Regions from separate parts of the Soehngenia sp. genome, predicted to be linked through region 1. Evidence: predicted binding sites of a transcription regulator. Region 1 holds the regulator's gene; the other holds the start of a gene.

What was found. Region 1 encodes HrcA, which represses chaperone genes, less so after heat shock. Its sites were predicted from a motif close to ATTAGCACTCNATANTATNGAGTGCTAAT; they were not measured.
Region 2: ACTB1H_RS00800 (co-chaperone GroES) is a predicted target of HrcA. The motif match lies at 2,450-2,478, and genes of this name have one in related genera.

What each region holds. Positions count from the first base shown of each region.
Region 1 covers NZ_JBSQIL010000029.1:4,047-13,585, forward strand. Annotated here, with positions in the region: gene ACTB1H_RS05185 (DNA internalization-related competence protein ComEC/Rec2) at 1-114, shown strand, start outside; gene holA (DNA polymerase III subunit delta) at 104-1,123, shown strand; gene rpsT (30S ribosomal protein S20) at 1,157-1,420, opposite strand; gene lepB (signal peptidase I) at 1,636-2,187, shown strand; gene lepA (translation elongation factor 4) at 2,245-4,056, shown strand; gene hemW (radical SAM family heme chaperone HemW) at 4,063-5,202, shown strand; gene hrcA (heat-inducible transcriptional repressor HrcA) at 5,309-6,355, shown strand; gene grpE (nucleotide exchange factor GrpE) at 6,361-6,927, shown strand; gene dnaK (molecular chaperone DnaK) at 6,941-8,758, shown strand; gene dnaJ (molecular chaperone DnaJ) at 8,830-9,539, shown strand, end outside.
Region 2 covers NZ_JBSQIL010000002.1:73,851-83,389, reverse strand. Annotated here, with positions in the region: gene ACTB1H_RS00815 (Glu/Leu/Phe/Val family dehydrogenase) at 1-640, shown strand, start outside; gene ACTB1H_RS00810 (DNA-3-methyladenine glycosylase family protein) at 727-1,611, shown strand; gene ACTB1H_RS00805 (DUF554 domain-containing protein) at 1,632-2,312, shown strand; gene ACTB1H_RS00800 (co-chaperone GroES) at 2,517-2,798, shown strand; gene groL (chaperonin GroEL) at 2,829-4,454, shown strand; gene ACTB1H_RS00790 (ArsR/SmtB family transcription factor) at 4,564-4,863, shown strand; gene guaB (IMP dehydrogenase) at 5,011-6,471, shown strand; gene ACTB1H_RS00780 (acyl-CoA dehydratase activase-related protein) at 6,546-9,482, shown strand; gene ACTB1H_RS00775 (hypothetical protein) at 9,466-9,539, shown strand, end outside.

The DNA of each region.
Region 1 (9,539 bases):
AGTTATTTAATAGATAAAATGTTTGATATATTTATTTTTATATTATATTTATATTTATCGTTTAAATTAATATGTATTTATAGAAATTTGGAGGAACGATTGAATGGATTTTAAAGAATTTATTGTATCTATTAAAAATAATGAAATAAAAGAAAAATATTTGTTTCTTGGAGATGAAGATTATTTAATAAAAGAATCATTAGACCTTTTGAAGAAGATTTATATTCCCGAAGGAACAGAGGGAATGAATATTTTGGAGCTTAATTTTGAGGTTAATGACATTGATGATTTAAGAAATAGTGTTGAAACATTACCATTTTTAGCAGAAAAAAAGTTAACAATAGCATTTAATTCTGAAAAATTGATAGAGAATAACGAATTCAAGCAAATTGAAAATGTTCTAAGTGATTTAGGAAAACACCAGATTCTCATTATTTTAGATAATAATAAAAAATTAAGCAGTAATACCAAATTCATGAAATTATTTTCAAAAGAAGAAATAGTATATTTTGAAAAACTTAAAGGAAAAGATTTAATTAATTGGATTTACAAGAAATTCAAATCTTATAATAGGACAATAACTCAACAAGACATTAGTTATTTAATTTTGCAAAGTGGATATACTAGTAAAAACTTGAAACTAAATTTATATGATTTAGAAAACGAAATAATAAAAATTGTCACTTATTCAGACGATACTATCATAGATAAAAATACTATCGATAAATCTATAATAAAATTATTAGATCAAAACATATTCAATTTATTAACTAGTATAGGTGAACAAAATGTAGAAAGATCTCTAAAAATATTTTCAGAAATTTATCTATTAGACGAACCTATTATTAAGATAATTTATATGATAAATCGTCAGTTTAAGCTGCAGTTAGCTTATAGAAGTTATAGAAGGGCAAATTATACTGATTCTGAAATAATTTCTAAACTCAAAATTAAACCTTATGAGTTCAACAAAATTTCTGCTTTAAGCAATAGATATACTATAGATAGATTAGTTAAATGCATATACTTAGTTATTGAAACAGAGAAAAATTTAAAAAGCAAATCAGTAAATGATAGATATGAAGTTGAGAAGTTAATTGTCAATCTTGCAAATTTAAATTAAAAATAAAGAACTTCGGGTTCTCCGAAGTTTTTATTACATTGCTTTATTGAGTTTTTTAGTTAATTGACTAATTTTTCTAGAAGCTTGATTCATATGAATAACATTTTTGTGGGCTGCTCTCTTTAATTTTTTGTCAATCGTTTTAAGTAAAGCCCTTGCTTCATCAATTTGGTTTGCTTGCAAAGCAGATTCAAATTTTTTAATGTATGTTTTAATTTCTGATTTTCTAGCTTTATTTAATGCAGTTCTTTTTTGAGTGACCAATATTCTCTTTTCAGCAGATTTTATATTTGCCATCGTTTCACCTCCCTCACAATCTAACAAAAATTATTTTACCATCAATATAACTTTATTGCAAGGGAAATTAACAATTAGGTTAAACTAACTAATCAATTACATCTTTAGTAAAAATATTATTTTCAAGTAATTAAGTCAACACTTTTAATTGATTTACACAAATATAGTGGTATAATATCAATAGGTTATTTTAGAATGAGTGGGAGGAAAACATCTTGGAATTTGATGATGAAAATAAGAAGGAGAAAAATGAATTGGTTGAATGGATTAAAAGCATAGCTATAGCTATACTTATTGCTATTTTAATTAAAACATTTGTATTTAATACAACATATGTAGTTGGGAACTCTATGTACCCTACCCTGCATGATAGTGATAGGTTGATAGCTTTTAAACTGCCGCTGTATTTCACAGATCCTAAACCTGGTGATATCGTTATATTAAGTGCTCCTGACTCGGAAAACAAAGATTATATAAAGAGAGTTATTGCAGTTGAAGGAGATATAGTTCAGATATCAGACGGTAAAATCTACGTAAATGGAGTGCAAATTGAGGAAAATTATTTAACGGGAGATGAATATACACATATTTACAGTGAAAACTATTGGATAATACCTGAAGGGGAAGTGTTTGTTCTAGGGGATAACAGAGCTGAAGGAGCTAGTAAAGATAGCAGATACTTTGGTACTGTTAAAATAGAAGATATCAAAGGGATAGCTAAATTTAGATACTATCCATTTGATTCTAGATTTGGAAAGTTAAATTAACCTCCCAATTTTGGGAGGATTTCCTATATTAGAATAAAATTATTTGGAGGGAAATTAATGCATGTAAGCAAAAAAAACATAAGGAACTTTTCTATAATAGCACATATAGACCATGGCAAATCAACACTTGCAGATAGACTTATTGAAAAAACAGGTATGATGACGCAAAGAGAAATGCAAGAACAAGTTTTGGACAAAATGGACCTAGAGAGAGAAAGAGGAATAACAATTAAGCTAAAAGCAGTTAGACTTAATTACAAGTCGAAAAATGGAGAAGAATATATTTTTAATTTGATAGACACACCCGGGCATGTAGATTTTAACTATGAAGTCTCCAGATCATTAGCAGCTTGCGAAGGGGCTATTTTGGTCGTAGATGCAACACAAGGTGTTGAAGCTCAAACCCTTGCAAATGTATATTTAGCTATTGAACAAGATTTAGAAATATTTCCAGTGATAAATAAAGTTGACTTACCAAGCGCCAGACCAGAAGAAGTTGTTCAGGAAATCGAGGATATCATAGGTATAGATGCTTCTTTTGCTCCTTTTATTTCTGCTAAAGAAGGGCTAAACATAGATAAAGTTTTAGAAGGCATAGTAGAAAACATACCCGCACCAAAAGGAGATGAAGAAAAGCCATTAAAAGCATTGATTTTTGATTCTTATTATGATCCATACAAAGGAGTAACTTGCTACATAAGAGTATTTGATGGGAAAATATTTCCCGGGATGAAAATCAAGATGATGTCTACGGGAAAAGAGTTTGAAGTAATTGAGGTTGGAATAAATACATCTAAACAAATTCCTATTGATTTTTTAAGTGCTGGAGAAGTTGGATATGTAGCAGCTAGCATCAAAAATGTAAAAGAAGCAAGAGTGGGGGATACTATAACTGATGCTTTTAATCCTACAGATAAACCATTGCCAGGATATAAAAAGGTTACACCGATGGTATATTGTGGTATTTATCCAGCAGAAGGAGAAGATTTTAATAGTGTTAGAGATGCACTGGAAAAACTACAGGTAAATGATGCCAGCTTAGTATTTGAACCAGAAACATCGCAAGCACTAGGATTTGGATTCAGATGTGGATTTTTAGGGTTACTACATATGGAGATCATTCAAGAAAGACTTGAAAGAGAGTTTGACTTAAATATAATTACAACTTCTCCAAGTGTAATCTACCGTGTTCATAAGACTGATGGAGAAGTAATTGAAATTCAAAACCCTTCAAATTTACCAAAACCTTCAGAAATTGATTATATTGAAGAGCCTGTAGTATCTGCATCTATAATGTCCCCTTCAGAATATGTTGGTGCAATCATGGAGCTTTGCCAAAACAAGAGAGGGATTTTTATTAATATGGAATATTTAGATGCAAAGAGAGTTAATTTGAAATATGAATTGCCTCTAAATGAAGTAATATACGATTTTTTTGATGCTTTAAAATCAAAGACAAGAGGATATGCATCATTTGATTATGAATTAAAAGGATATAACAGGAGTGAATTGGTAAAATTAGATATATTGATTAATGGAGAGTTAGTTGATGCATTTTCTATGATAGTTCATCTGGACAAAGCATATGAGAGGGGCAGAGCTATTGCAGAGAAACTAGTAGATATAATACCTAGGCATCAATTTGCAATTCCAATTCAAGCAGCAATTGGCTCGAAGGTAATAGCTCGAGAGACAATTAGAGCTTTGCGAAAAGATGTTCTAGCAAAATGTTATGGTGGAGATATAACAAGAAAGAAGAAATTACTAGAAAAACAAAAAGAAGGTAAGAAGAGAATGCGACAAATAGGTTCAGTAGAAGTACCTCAAGAAGCTTTCTTAAGTGTTTTAAAATATGATGAGAAGAAGTAGATTAAGATGAAAGAATTAGGAGTTTATATTCATATTCCATTTTGCTTAAAGAAATGTAATTATTGTGACTTTGTTTCTTTTAGTAGCAATGACAAAAAAATATCAGAGTATATTAATTATATTACAAAAGAAATACAAATATATAGAAATACTCTAAATGAAGATTATATAGTAAATTCAATTTTCATAGGAGGAGGCACTCCTTCCTTAATTGATAGCAAGCACTTAAAAACTATCATTGATGAAATAAATCAAAGTTTTAAAGTAGACAGTGAGGCGGAAATAACTATAGAAGCAAATCCTGGAACTTTAGATAATACAAAATTAGCAATATATCATGAAATTGGGATAAATCGAATTAGTATTGGAGCACAGTCATTGAATGATGATATTTTGAAAAAACTCGGGAGAATTCATAACTCTGCAGATGTTTTAGATGCAGTAGAATTAATAAGGACAAATCAATTTAAAAATTACAATATAGATATGATGATAAGTCTTCCTGATCAGACCATTTATAATGTTTTAACAGATTTAGAAAATGTTATAAAACTTAAGCCTACTCATATATCCTTATATAGCTTAATAATTGAGGAAGGGACTCTGTTTTTCGAATTGGAAAAGCATGGGCAATTAAACCTTCCTAATGAAGATGAAGAGAGAATTATGTATCACAAAGCTATAGAGTTATTGGAAAAGAATGGATATAAACAATATGAAATTTCTAATTTTGCAAAAGAAGGTTTTGAGTGCAGACATAATTTGAAATATTGGACTTTAATGCCTTATATAGGCTTAGGTTTAAATAGCCATTCATACATTGAAAATACAAGATATTCTAATTATTCAAATTTTGATGAATACTATAAGAAAATCAAGGAAAACAAACTTCCTGTATCTTCTGAGGAATATATTGACGATATTTCTAGAATGACAGAGTATATTATTTTAGGTATTAGGTTGAATAAAGGAATCAATAAGAAACATTTTAAAGAGAATTTTGGAATAGATATTGAGAATTACTATAAAGATGCAATAATCAAAAACAAGCAAAATGGAAATATTTATGAAGATGAAGAAACAATTAAATTGACCAAAAAAGGACTTGATTTCAGCAATATAGTAGAATTGGATTTTTATATTTAACACAAAAATACTTGACAAATTAAAAATAGAATGATAGTTTATATATAGAATTAGCACTCAACAATAAAGAGTGCTAATAATCATCCAAATAGTAGAGGTGATTAAGATGTTGGATGAAAGAAAGTTAAAAATCCTTTTAGCAGTTATTGATAGCTATATAGTTACTGGAGAACCGATTGGCTCAAGGACAATAACCAAGTTCTATGACCTAGGGGTAAGTTCAGCTACTATAAGGAATGAAATGTCAGATTTAGAAGATTTAGGCTATTTAAATAAAACACATACTTCATCTGGAAGAGTTCCTTCAGATAAAGCATATAGGTTTTATGTTGATAATTTTTTTCAAAATAGCATAATTGAGTTGGATAATAATAAGAAAGAACAGATAAAAAAATTTCTAAAAGAAGAATATAAAGAAATTGATCAACTTATTCAAGACATAGCTAAAGTTCTTTCTCAATTAACTAAATACACAGCCGTGGCATTATCACCTCAAATAAAAGAAACTAAAATAAAACACATACAACTTTTACAAATGGATGAAAATCAAATTCTTGTTATTATGGTAAATGAAACTGGATTGATAAAAAAATCAACTATAAATCTCGACAAAACTATTTCTGAAGATAATTTAATGTATATTAGTAACTATTTATCCAAGAAATTTAAGAATAAGACTTTTACTGAGATAACAAATGAAATCAATAAAGACATATTAGATGATTACATTGAGTATAAAAATGAAATAAAAAAACTAATCCCTATGCTTTCTCGTACTATGGATGATTATGAAGGATTGAGAGTATATGCAGATGGCTTAACAAACATATTTGAGTTTCCGGAGTATAGGGATGTTGATAAAGCTAAAGAAGTTATTTCTCTATTAGAAGACAAACAAAAACTGATTTTTGCTCTTAATAACACTAATCTGGAAGATATAGATGTTAAGATCGGAGAAGAAAACAACAATGATTCTATGAAAGATTTAAGCATTATATCAGCTACTTACAATACTGAAGGTGAAATTGTAGGTAAAATTGGGATTATTGGACCTAAGAGAATGAATTATATTGAGTTAATTAAGACGATCAGAACATTTTCAGAAAGTATATCGGATATCATTGATGACTATTTTAATAGTAATGAGAGGTGATAAAAATGGCAGATGAAGGGAAAAAATTGAATGAGGAAGAAATAACTCAATCAGAACTTCAATCTAACCCATCAAATGAAAAAATTGAACCTGAGGATAATACTGAGGAGGCTGAGGATATAAATAAAACAAAAGAATTGCTTAAAGAAAAGGAAAAAGAAATAGAAGATTTAAATAATAAAATTATTAGATTGCAAGCTGATTTTCTAAATTATAAAAAAAGAACAGAAAATGAGAAGCAAGAGTCTATTAATTATGGAATACAAGTTGTTATATCAGATATACTTCCAATTATAGATAATTTTGAAAGAGCATTAGAGTCTGCTAATGACAAAGAAGATAATTTTTATAAGGGAATAGAAATGATAAGAAACCAGCTTTATGATGTTTTAGATAAATATAATATCAAAGAAATCAAAGCTTTAGGGGAAAAATTTGATCCAAACATTCATCATGCCATATCGACTGTAGAGACTAATGATGAATCAGGAACTGTAGTTGAGGTATATCAAAAGGGTTATTTAATGGAAGATAAAGTAGTCAGACCATCCATGGTAATAGTATCAAAATAAAGGAGGAGATATTATGAGTAAGATAATAGGAATTGATTTAGGTACAACAAACTCAGCTGTTGCAGTTATGGAAGGTGGAGAACCAATAATAATACCTAATTCAGAAGGTAATAGAACAACTCCATCCGTAGTAGCATTTACAAAAGATGGAGAAAGATTAGTTGGAGAAACAGCAAAGAGACAAGCAATAACAAACCCAGACAGGACGATACAATCTATAAAAAGACATATGGGAACTGATTATAAAGTAAAAATAGATGGCAGAGAATATACTCCTGAAGAAATTTCGGCTATGATTCTGCAAAAATTAAAAGCAGATGCTGAAAGCTATTTAGGCGAGACAATAACCGAAGCTGTAATAACTGTGCCTGCATACTTTACAGATTCTCAAAGGCAAGCTACAAAAGATGCAGGTAAAATTGCTGGATTAAATGTAAAAAGAATTATAAATGAACCAACTGCTGCAGCTTTAGCATATGGACTTGATAAAGAGCAAGGTCAACATAAGATAATGGTATATGATTTAGGAGGAGGTACTTTCGATATTTCAATACTTGAAGTAGGCGATGGAGTATTTGAAGTACTAGCTACTAGAGGAAACAATAGGCTAGGTGGCGATGATTTTGATAATAGACTAGTTGATTATATTGCAGAACAATTTAAAAAAGAACATGGTATTGATTTAAGAAATGATAAGATGGCTTTACAGAGACTAAAAGAAGCAGCTGAGAAAGCTAAGAAAGAACTATCTACAACAAAATCAACCAATATAAATTTACCATTTATAACAGCTACTAGTGAAGGACCTTTGCATTTGAATATGGATATAACTAGAGCTAAGTTTGAAGAGCTGATATCTGACTTAGTAGAAAAAACTATTGAGCCTGTGAGACAAGCTTTAAAAGATGCTGGATTAGAAGCAAATCAAATTGAAAAAGTTCTTTTAGTTGGAGGATCTACAAGAGTCCCTCTAGTACAAGAAGCTGTTAGAAAGATAATAGGGAGAGAGCCTCAAAAAGACATCAATCCAGACGAATGCGTTGCGATTGGTGCAGCAATACAAGGTGGAATCCTAAGCGGAGAAGTTAAGGATTTACTTCTATTAGATGTAACACCATTGTCATTAGGAATTGAAACATTAGGTGGAGTAACAACAAGATTAATTGAAAGAAATACAACTATTCCAACTAGAAAATCACAAATATTCACTACAGCATCTGATAATCAGACATCTGTTGATATACATGTAGTTCAAGGAGAAAGACAAATGGCTAGTGACAACACTACATTAGGAAGGTTCCAGTTAACTGGCATACCACCAGCACCAAGAGGAGTTCCACAAATAGAAGTTACATTTGATATTGATGCTAACGGCATAGTAAATGTTAGTGCTAAGGACTTAGGAACTGGAAAAGAACAAAAGATAACAATAACCTCATCAACTAATTTGTCTGAAGAAGAAATACAAAGGAAAATTAAAGAAGCTGAAAGATTCGCAGAAGAAGACAGAAAGAAAAAGGAAAGAATTGAAATAAGAAATAATGCTGATTCAATGGTTTACCAGACTGAAAAGATTTTAAAAGATCTTGAAGGGAAAATTTCAGAGAGTGAAAAAAATAAAGTTAATGAGAAATTAGAAGCATTAAAGAAAGCATTGGAAGGTGACGACATCGAAGATATTAAGAGGAAAACAGACGAATTAACCAACGAATTCCAAGCAATTTCTCAAAAATTGTATGAAAATGTTCAATACCAACAAAATGATGCTCAATCAGATAACAAATCTGATAATGTAGAAGATGCTGATTATGAAGTAGTTGATGAAGACTAATTAAAATAAAGAGTCAAAGCTAAAAAATTAGCTTTGACTCAAAATTTTATTTTACTAATAGGAGTAGGTGTGTGGCTGTGAGAGATTACTATGAAATACTAGAAGTTAGTAAAAATGCCTCTTCAGAAGAAATCAAAAGATCTTTTAGAAGGTTGGCTAAGAAATACCATCCTGATTTAAATCCAAATGATAGCGAGGCCGAAAAAAAATTTAAAGAAGTAAATGAAGCTTATGAAGTATTAAGCGATGAAGAAAAAAGAGCAAGATATGACAGATATGGACATGCAGGTGTAAATCAACAAGGAACAGATTTTGGTGGATTCGGGGATATATTTGATGATCTGTTTGACATCTTTGGTGGTGGTTTTTCAAGAGGGTTTAATAATAGACAAAGAGGACCTCAACGGGGTTCTGATATAAGATATGATATTACATTAGAATTCAGAGAAGCAGTCTTTGGAGTAAACAAGCAAATTTCTGTTACAAGAATGGAAGAATGTACTAATTGTGATGGGACCGGAGCAAAACCAGGGACCACAAAAACTACATGCCCTAAATGTAAAGGGGTTGGAGAACTGAGATATAACCAACAAACGCCTTTTGGAAGAATGGTTAGAGTAATGCCCTGCGACGAGTGCAATGGTACTGGTGAGATTATCAAAGAAAAATGTGATCATTGTAATGGAACTGGTAAAGAACAAAAGAGTAAAAAGATAACAATAAATATACCAGCTGGTGTGGATGATGGTAATGTTATAACATTAAGAGGCGAAGGAAATAT
Region 2 (9,539 bases), on a different contig from region 1:
CATGGATAAATCAACAGTTGCAGTTCAAGGCTTTGGAAATGTAGGAAGCTATACAGTAAAAAATGTTCAAAAACTTGGGGCTAAAATAGTAGCAGTAGCTGAATGGGCAAAAGAAGTCGGAACTTATGCTATCTATAATGAAGAAGGACTAGACTTTAATGATATGCAAGAATATGTTAAAGAACATAAGAACTTAGTAAATTATCCAAAAGCTAAGATGATATCATTAGATGAATTCTGGGGATTAAATGTAGATATTATGATTCCAGCCGCTCTGGAAAATGCAATTACTTTAGATATTGCTCCTAAGATCAAAGCAAAATTAGTATGTGAAGCTGCAAATGGACCTATAACTCCAGAAGCAGATGAAATGTTAAATAACAATGGTATAGTAGTAACCCCAGATATACTTTCTAACGCAGGAGGAGTAACTGTATCATATTTTGAATGGGTTCAAAATCTTTATGGATATTACTGGAGTGAAAAAGAAGTAGAAGAAAAAGAAGAAATCGCAATGGTAAATGCTTTCAATGCAATTTGGAAAATCAAAGAAGAATATAATGTACCAATGAGAAAAGCTGCATATATGTATTCAGTTAAAAAAGTATCAGATGTAATGAAACTGAGAGGTTGGTATTGATGAAAAAACTAGTCGAAAGACTAGTTTTTTTATTGATTATTTTTTTATTGTAGTATAATGTATATAAAAAACGAAGGGGACAAAATATGCTTTATTACGATATAAAAGAAATTAAAGGAAATCTTATAATAGAAGGGTTAAGAGATTTTAATCCTAAACATATATTTGAATGCGGGCAATCTTTTAGATGGAAGAAAGAAGATGATTCAAGTTATACGGCAATAGCCAATAAAAGATTAATAAACATAAAAAAACAAGACGATTATATAATCGTAAAAAATACCAATAGTGATGAATGGTTAAATTTTTGGCATGGTTATTTTGATTTGGATAGAGATTACAGCTACATAAAACAAAATCTATCTTATGATTTGCACCTAGTTAAAGCTATGGAATTTGGAGAGGGCATGAGATTATTAAATCAAGACCCGTTTGAAACTACCATATCTTTTATAATATCTTCAAACAATCAAATACCCAGAATTAAAAAATCGGTTGAATTGATATCGAATGACCTTGGAGAATACATAGGGAGTTTCAATTCTGTAGATTATTATAGTTTTCCTAATGCAGAAAAGATTGCTAGTCTAACTGATGAATATATAAAAGAAAAGTATCGAGTTGGTTTCAGATCAAAATATATCCTAGAAACTAGCAATAAAATTGCAAAAGGAGAATTTGATCTAAATGAGATTTGGAGTTTATCATATGATAAAGCTAAAGAGAAGTTAATGGAATTACCGGGAGTAGGGCCAAAAGTTAGTGACTGTATTTTATTGTTTGCATATAAAAAACAAGAAGCCTTTCCTATAGATGTATGGGTGAATAGAGTCATAAAAACTCTTTATCTTGGAGAAAGCGCAACTAAAAAAGATATTGAAAACTCCAAAACGAAGTTGTTTGGTGATTTTTCAGGATACGCACAGCAATATTTATTCTATTATGCAAGAGAGTTAGGGATAGGCAAATAAATACATCAAAGGAGGAAATTATGTTAGGAACAATAATAAATAGTTTAGCAATAATAATTGGTGCAATTATAGGTATTATTTTAAAAAAAGGAATTAGAGAAGAATATAAAAATACAGTAATGGATGGAATAGGATTAAGTGTTATTATTATTGGCATTTCTAATGCATTAGAATTTGAAAGTCTTGTGGTAGTTATAGTTAGTATTGTTGTAGGAAGCATTATAGGGGAGTTAATAAATATAGACAAGGGTTTAAATAACTTCTCAGTAAAATTGCAAGCTAAGCTTAAAAACCCTGAAGGTAATTTTTCAAAAGGGTTTATCACTGCATCTTTAGTTTATTGTGTTGGAGCCATGGCTATAGTAGGAGCAATACAATCAGGCTTAACTGGGAATCACCAGACTTTATATGCTAAAGCAGTATTAGATGGTATAACAGCAATTGTTTTTGCATCTACACTCGGTATAGGAGTAATGTTTTCAAGTGTGGCAGTATTTTTATATCAAGGAATTATAACATTATTCGCAAGTTCTATTAGCACTTTTCTTAATACACAAGTGATTAACGAAATTTCTTCAGTTGGCGGGATTTTGATAATTGCTATAGGAATTAATTTATTAGGGCTAAAAGAAATAAAGATAGCCAATATGCTTCCTGCAATCTTAGTGCCGCCTATTTATTATTTAATAATATCATTATAATTTTTAGGAAAACTTAGAAAAACAAAGTAAAAAATAGATATTTAAAGAAAATATAAGTAATAAGCAGAAAAACAACTGAAAATCCGGAAAATACACGCTTGATTAGCTTTTTAAATATGGTTATTATTGTATTAGATGTTAGCACTCAATTTAAATGAGTGCTAACAATATGAGCACGAAAAATATGATGGAGGAGGAGTAAAGATGAGTTTAAAACCACTTGGAGACAGAGTTATAATTAAAAAGATTGAAGCTGAGGAAAGAACAAAGAGCGGTATAGTTTTACCATCAACTGCAAAAGAAGAACCATCAATGGCAGAAGTTGTTGCTGTAGGTGCGGATATATTAAATGACGAAAAGAAAAAAGATCAAATTAAAGTTGGGGATAAAGTAATATTTTCAAAATATGCTGGAACAGAAGTAAAATTGGATGGACAAGAATTAACTATATTAAAATTAACTGATATATTGGCTGTGGTTGAATAATAAAAAAATTACTACAAGGGAGTGTTGGAGATGGCAAAAGAGATTAAATTCAATGAAGATGCAAGAAGATCTATGGAAATCGGTATAAATAAGCTTGCTGATACAGTAAAAGTAACACTTGGACCAAAGGGAAGAAATGTAGTATTAGAAAAAAGCTATGGTTCACCAGTAATAACAAATGATGGAGTAACAATCGCAAGAGAAATCGAATTAGAAGATAAATTTGAAAACATGGGAGCTCAACTAGTTAAAGAAGTTGCTACAAAAACTAATGATGTTGCTGGAGATGGTACAACTACAGCTACATTGTTAGCACAAGCAATTATAAGAGAAGGATTGAAAAATGTGGCTGCTGGAGCAAACCCAATGATCATCCAAAAGGGGATTAGAAAAGCAGTTGAAAAAGCAGTAGAAGGAATAAGAAGTTTCTCAGTTCCTATTGAATCAAAGGAAGCTATTGCTCAAGTTGCTTCAATTTCAGCTGCTGATGAAGAAATTGGAAAATTAATAGCAGATGCTATGGAAAAAGTAGGGAATGACGGAGTAATCACTGTAGAAGAATCAAAATCTATGGGAACTACTCTTGAAGTAGTAGAAGGTATGCAATTTGACAGAGGATATGTTTCAGCTTATATGGTAACTGACACAGAAAAAATGATTGCAGAATATGAAAATCCATACATCTTGATTACAGATAAGAAAATATCAAATATTCAAGAAATATTGCCAATACTTGAAAAAATAGTTCAATTAGGAAGACCTCTTGTAATAATTGCTGAAGATGTTGAAGGGGAAGCAATGGCTACATTGGTAGTCAACAAATTAAGAGGAACATTTAACTGTGTAGCAGTAAAGGCTCCAGGATTTGGCGATAGAAGAAAAGAAATGTTACAAGATATAGCTGTATTAACTGGTGGAACTGTTATATCTGAAGAATTAGGTTATGACCTAAAAGAAGCAACTGTAGACATGCTTGGTAGAGCAGGCAAAGTAAAAGTTGACAAAGAAAACACTGTTATAGTAAATGGAGAAGGAAATCCTGATGAAATTCAAAATAGAATAAAACAAATCAGAAGTCAACTAGAAACTACTGAATCTGAGTTTGACAAAGAAAAACTACAAGAAAGATTGGCTAAATTGGCTGGAGGAGTTGCAGTAATCCAAGTTGGTGCTGCTACTGAAACAGAATTAAAGGAAAGAAAACTAAGAATAGAAGATGCTTTAGCTGCAACAAGAGCAGCTGTTGAAGAGGGTATTGTTCCCGGAGGAGGAACTGTATTAGTTGATGTGATACCAAAGGTAGCAGAATTGTTAGAAACTACTGAAGGTGATGAGAGAACAGGAGTTAAGATAATTCTTAGAGCTTTAGAAGAACCAGTAAGACAAATTGCGACAAATGCTGGGTTAGAAGGATCAATTATCGTTGAGAAAGTAAAAGAGACTGAGCCTGGTATAGGATTTGATGCTTTGAAAGAAGAATATACTAACATGCTACAAAGAGGTATAGTAGATCCTACTAAAGTTACAAGATCAGCTCTTCAAAATGCTGCAAGCGTAGCTTCTATGATCTTAACAACTGAAGCTGCAGTTGCAGAGATGCCAAAACCAGAAACAATGCCACCAATGGGCATGGGTGGAATGGACGGAATGATGTAATAAAAAGGTCACATATGTGACCTTTTTATCTTTTTAAAATTAATAAGATAAGTTGACAATATTGCAAAAGTAGGTTATGATTTTAACAAAGATTATATGAGGTGGTTTTGTGGGAAGAGAAGTAGAGCTTTTAAAAGCATTAGCTGATAGTAGCAGACTTCAAATATTAGAAATCCTATCATATGGGCCAATGTGTGCTTGTGAGATAATGAAAAGGCTTGAATTAACTCAACCGACAATTTCTCACCATATGAAAATTTTAGTTAATGTCGGGCTTGTTGATGTACAAAAAGATGGGAAATGGATGAACTATTCAATTAACGAAAAAGCAATGAAAGAAATTCTTGAGTACATAAGTTTGTTTTTAAACAATAAAATGGAATATATTTGTGAAAAAGAAGACAAATAGATTGGATATTACATAATAACAAAAAGATTAGCTTAGGCTAATCTTTTTTGATTTAACATAAAGCTAATTTTGATTTGCTTGACAAAGTAAAATTAAGTTGTTAAATTAGAAAGAAAAACTTAAATACTATTATATGGAGGTATTAAATTGGAATTTATTGGTGAAGGATTAACTTTTGATGATGTTTTATTGTTGCCTGGAAAATCTGAGATCTTACCAAGAGATACAAGTGTCAAAACTAATTTGACAAAGACAATATCTTTAAATATTCCCCTAATGAGTGCAGGCATGGATACAGTAACAGAAGCTAAAATGGCAATAGCTATGGCTAGAGAAGGTGGCATTGGCATAATTCATAAAAACATGAGCATTGAAAGGCAAGCTCTAGAAGTAGACAAAGTAAAAAGATCCGAACATGGAATTATTACAGACCCGTTTTATCTATATAGAGATCATTACATATCAGATGCTTTAGAGCTAATGGAGAGATACAGAATTTCGGGAGTTCCCATTGTAGACGAAAGTCATAAACTTGTAGGCATATTAACAAATAGAGATATTAGGTTTGAGAAAGATACAAATAAAAAAATTGATGAAGTCATGACCAAAGAGAATTTAGTTACTGCTAAAAACTCTGTTACAATGGATGAAGCATTGGAAATTATGAAAAAGTATAAAATAGAAAAACTTCCTATTGTAGATGATGAAAATAAATTAATAGGTTTAATTACGATAAAAGATATTGAAAAATCAATTGAATTTCCGAATTCAGCAAAAGATGTTAACGGGAGATTATTGGCTGGTGCTGCAGTAGGTGTTACATCAGATATGATGGAAAGAGTTTCAGCACTAGTTAAAAGTAAAGTCGATGTTATAGTAGTTGACACTGCTCATGGACATTCTAAAAATGTCTTAGAAGCAGTTATTAAAATAAAAAGAGAATTTCCTGGGTTGCAAGTTATTGCAGGGAATGTAGCTACAGCCGAAGCAACTGTAGATTTAATAAAGGCAGGAGCAGATGCTATAAAAGTAGGGATCGGCCCAGGGTCAATCTGCACTACTAGGGTAGTAACAGGAGTTGGAGTTCCTCAAATTACGGCTATAATAAACTGTTCAATAGCTGCTAGTCCATACAATATTCCAGTAATAGCAGATGGAGGCATAAAATATTCAGGAGACATCACTAAAGCTTTAGCAGCTGGTGCGAGTGTAGTGATGGCTGGGTCTTTATTTGCAGGAACAGATGAAAGCCCAGGGGAAGAAGTTTTATATGAAGGAAGAAGATACAAAGAATACAGGGGAATGGGCTCTATGGGAGCTATGGATTCAGGTAGCAGTGACAGATATTTTCAAACTGAAACCAAGAAATATGTTCCTGAAGGAGTTGAGGGCAGAGTAGACTACAAAGGTGCATTATCTGATGTTGTTTATCAACTTGTAGGAGGATTAAAATCAGGAATGGGCTATGTAGGAGCTAAAAACTTAGTAGAATTGAGAGATAAGGCTAAGATGATTAAAATATCTTCTGCAACTTTGATTGAAAATCATCCTCATAATATAAGCATAACTAAAGAAGCACCTAATTATCAAAGAGGATTAAGATACTAAAAGTATATAAACTGTACAATTAAAGATAAATATAGTAAAATAATTGTATAAATTACAAAAATAAGGTGATTACAATGAAAATAGGCATCGATGTTGGATCAACAACTCTGAAATGTGTTGTTTTAGATGAAAATGATAATATGATATTTCATTCATATGAACGACATTTTTCTCAAATAAATGAAAAGACAATAGCTTTGCTAGAACAATTAAAAAATGAGTTTCCAAATATGAATAAGGCATCAGTCGCTATATCAGGTTCTGCGGGAATGGGCCTAGCTCAGAGGATAGGAATACCATTTGTGCAGGAAGTATATGCTACTAGGTTGGCAGTAATGAAAGAAATAGATAATCCTGATGTTGTCATTGAATTAGGAGGAGAAGACGCAAAGATTTTATTTCTTTCTAACGGAATGGAAGTAAGAATGAATGGTTCTTGTGCAGGAGGAACTGGTGCATTCATAGATCAAATGGCTACGCTAATGGGTATTACTCTCACTCAAATGAATGATTTAGCAAAATCGTATAATAAAATTTATACGATAGCCTCAAGATGTGGAGTATTTGCAAAATCAGACATTCAGCCTTTGCTAAATCAAGGCGCTAGCAAAAATGATATATCTTGTAGTATATTTCAAGCAGTAGTTAATCAGACAATTGGGGGTTTAGCTCAAGGAAGGCCTATAAAAGGCAAAGTAGTTTACCTTGGTGGACCTTTAACATTTTTTTCTGAGCTTAGAAGAAGATTTGACGAAACACTTAAGCTGAGAGGGATATGTCCGGAAAATTCATTATATTTTGTAGCACTTGGAGCTGCTGCATACAGTGCAAAAAATTCAGATATAATTATTGATGAAGTAATATCTAAAATAAAAAATTCACAGGCCGGGGTAAGATCTAAAGGAACTAAGCGATTATTCAGCTCAGAAGAGGAATATAATGAATTCAAAATAAGACATGATAAAAATTCAGTAACATATATAGATCCCACAACTTATTATAAAGGAGCTTATCTAGGAATTGATGCAGGTTCAACTACGATAAAGGCCTGCTTGATTTCAGAAGATGAGAACATATTAGATAGCATATATATGCAAAATGAAGGAAACCCAGTACCTATACTAAGACAATTTTTAATTGACTTTATGACAAAGTATCCACAGATAAAAATAAACGGCTCGGCTGTAACAGGATATGGAGAAGAATTGATTAAGAATGCTTTTTCTATAGACATCGGAATTGTTGAGACTATAGCTCATTATACAGCTGCGAAGAAATATAGGCCAGATGTGGATTTTATAATAGATATAGGTGGACAAGATATTAAATGCTTTAAAATAAAAGATGGGTTAATTGATAACATATTTTTAAATGAAGCTTGTTCTTCAGGATGTGGATCTTTTCTTCAGACATTTGCACAAGCATTAGGATATGATATCGCAGACTTTGCAAGACTTGGAATATATTCACAAAACCCTGTTGATTTAGGTTCGAGATGCACTGTTTTTATGAACTCATTGGTTAAACAAGCACAAAAAGATGGGGCAACAATAGCAGACATATCTGCAGGATTATCTATTAGTGTAATCAAAAATGCACTATATAAAGTTATAAGAGCATCTGATGCAAGTGATTTAGGAGAAAATATTGTTGTACAAGGGGGCACTTTTTATAACGATTCAGTGCTTAAAGCTTTCGAAGATGAATTAGGGAAAAAGGTAATTAGACCTAACATTGCAGGGCTAATGGGTGCATATGGAGCGGGTTTGTATGCAAAACATAATATAAAGGGCAATACAACAACAATAGGTTTAGAAGGTTTGCTCAACTTTGAGCATAAGGTAAGGAGCGTTATTTGTGGACTATGTGAAAATAATTGCACCTTAACTATAAATACTTTCGGAGACAGCAGAAAATTTATTGGCGGTAATAGATGCGAAAGACCAATAAAAGGAAAGATAAAAGAAACTAAATATAACATATATGATGAAAAGAGAGCACTATTAGAAAGTTATAAACCTATACCGGGGAAAAGAGGTAAAATTGGCATTCCTCTAGCGTTAAACAACTATGAGTTGCTCCCATTCTGGCATACAGTTTTTACTATGTTAGGGTTTGAAGTTATTCGATCGCCTTTTTCTAATAGAGAAATGTATACAAATGGACAGCATACGATACCATCTGATACTGTATGTTTTCCTGCCAAATTAGTGCATGGACATATTGAATATCTACTTAATGAAGGGATTGAAGTAATATTTTATCCATGTCTAACATATAATTTTAATGAAAAAAAAGGAGACAACCACTTTAACTGTCCGGTTGTAGCATATTATCCAGAGGTAATAAATGCAAATGTCGAAAGAACGAAAGACATCATTTTTATTAATGATTACATTGGGCTTCATACAAAGTCAACAATAGTGAATGGACTTTTTAAAGCTTTGAAAAAACATTTCTTGGATATTGACATAAAGGAAATAAGATTTGCTGTTGAGTGTGGTATGAGAGAATACAAGCTATACCAGGGAAAGATAAGGAACAAAGGAGAAGAATTTCTAGCATTATCGAAAGAACTCAATAAAAAGGCAATTGTGTTAGCTGGTCGACCTTACCATTTAGATCCTGAGGTAAATCATGGGATCGACAAACTGCTTACTGAGTTAGGAGTTATAGTTATATCTGAGGATTCCATAGCTCATCTAGGTAAAAGAGTTGAGACAAATGTATTGAATCAATGGACTTACCATTCAAGACTTTATACAACAGCTAACTTGATAGCTGACTATGAAAATGTCGAGTTGATTCAATTGGTTTCTTTTGGATGTGGTCTTGATGCTATTACAAGTGATGAAGTAAAAGAAATCCTAGAAGAAAAAGGGAAAATTTATACACAGATTAAAATAGATGAAATAACAAATTTAGGCGCAGTAAAGATAAGAGTAAGAAGTTTGTTGGCTGCCTTAGAGCAAAGAGAAAAAGAGGGTGAGCAAGTTGAGCAGAAAATATGACAGAATCGAATTTACTAAGGAAATGAAAAATGAATATACAATATTATGTCCGGATAT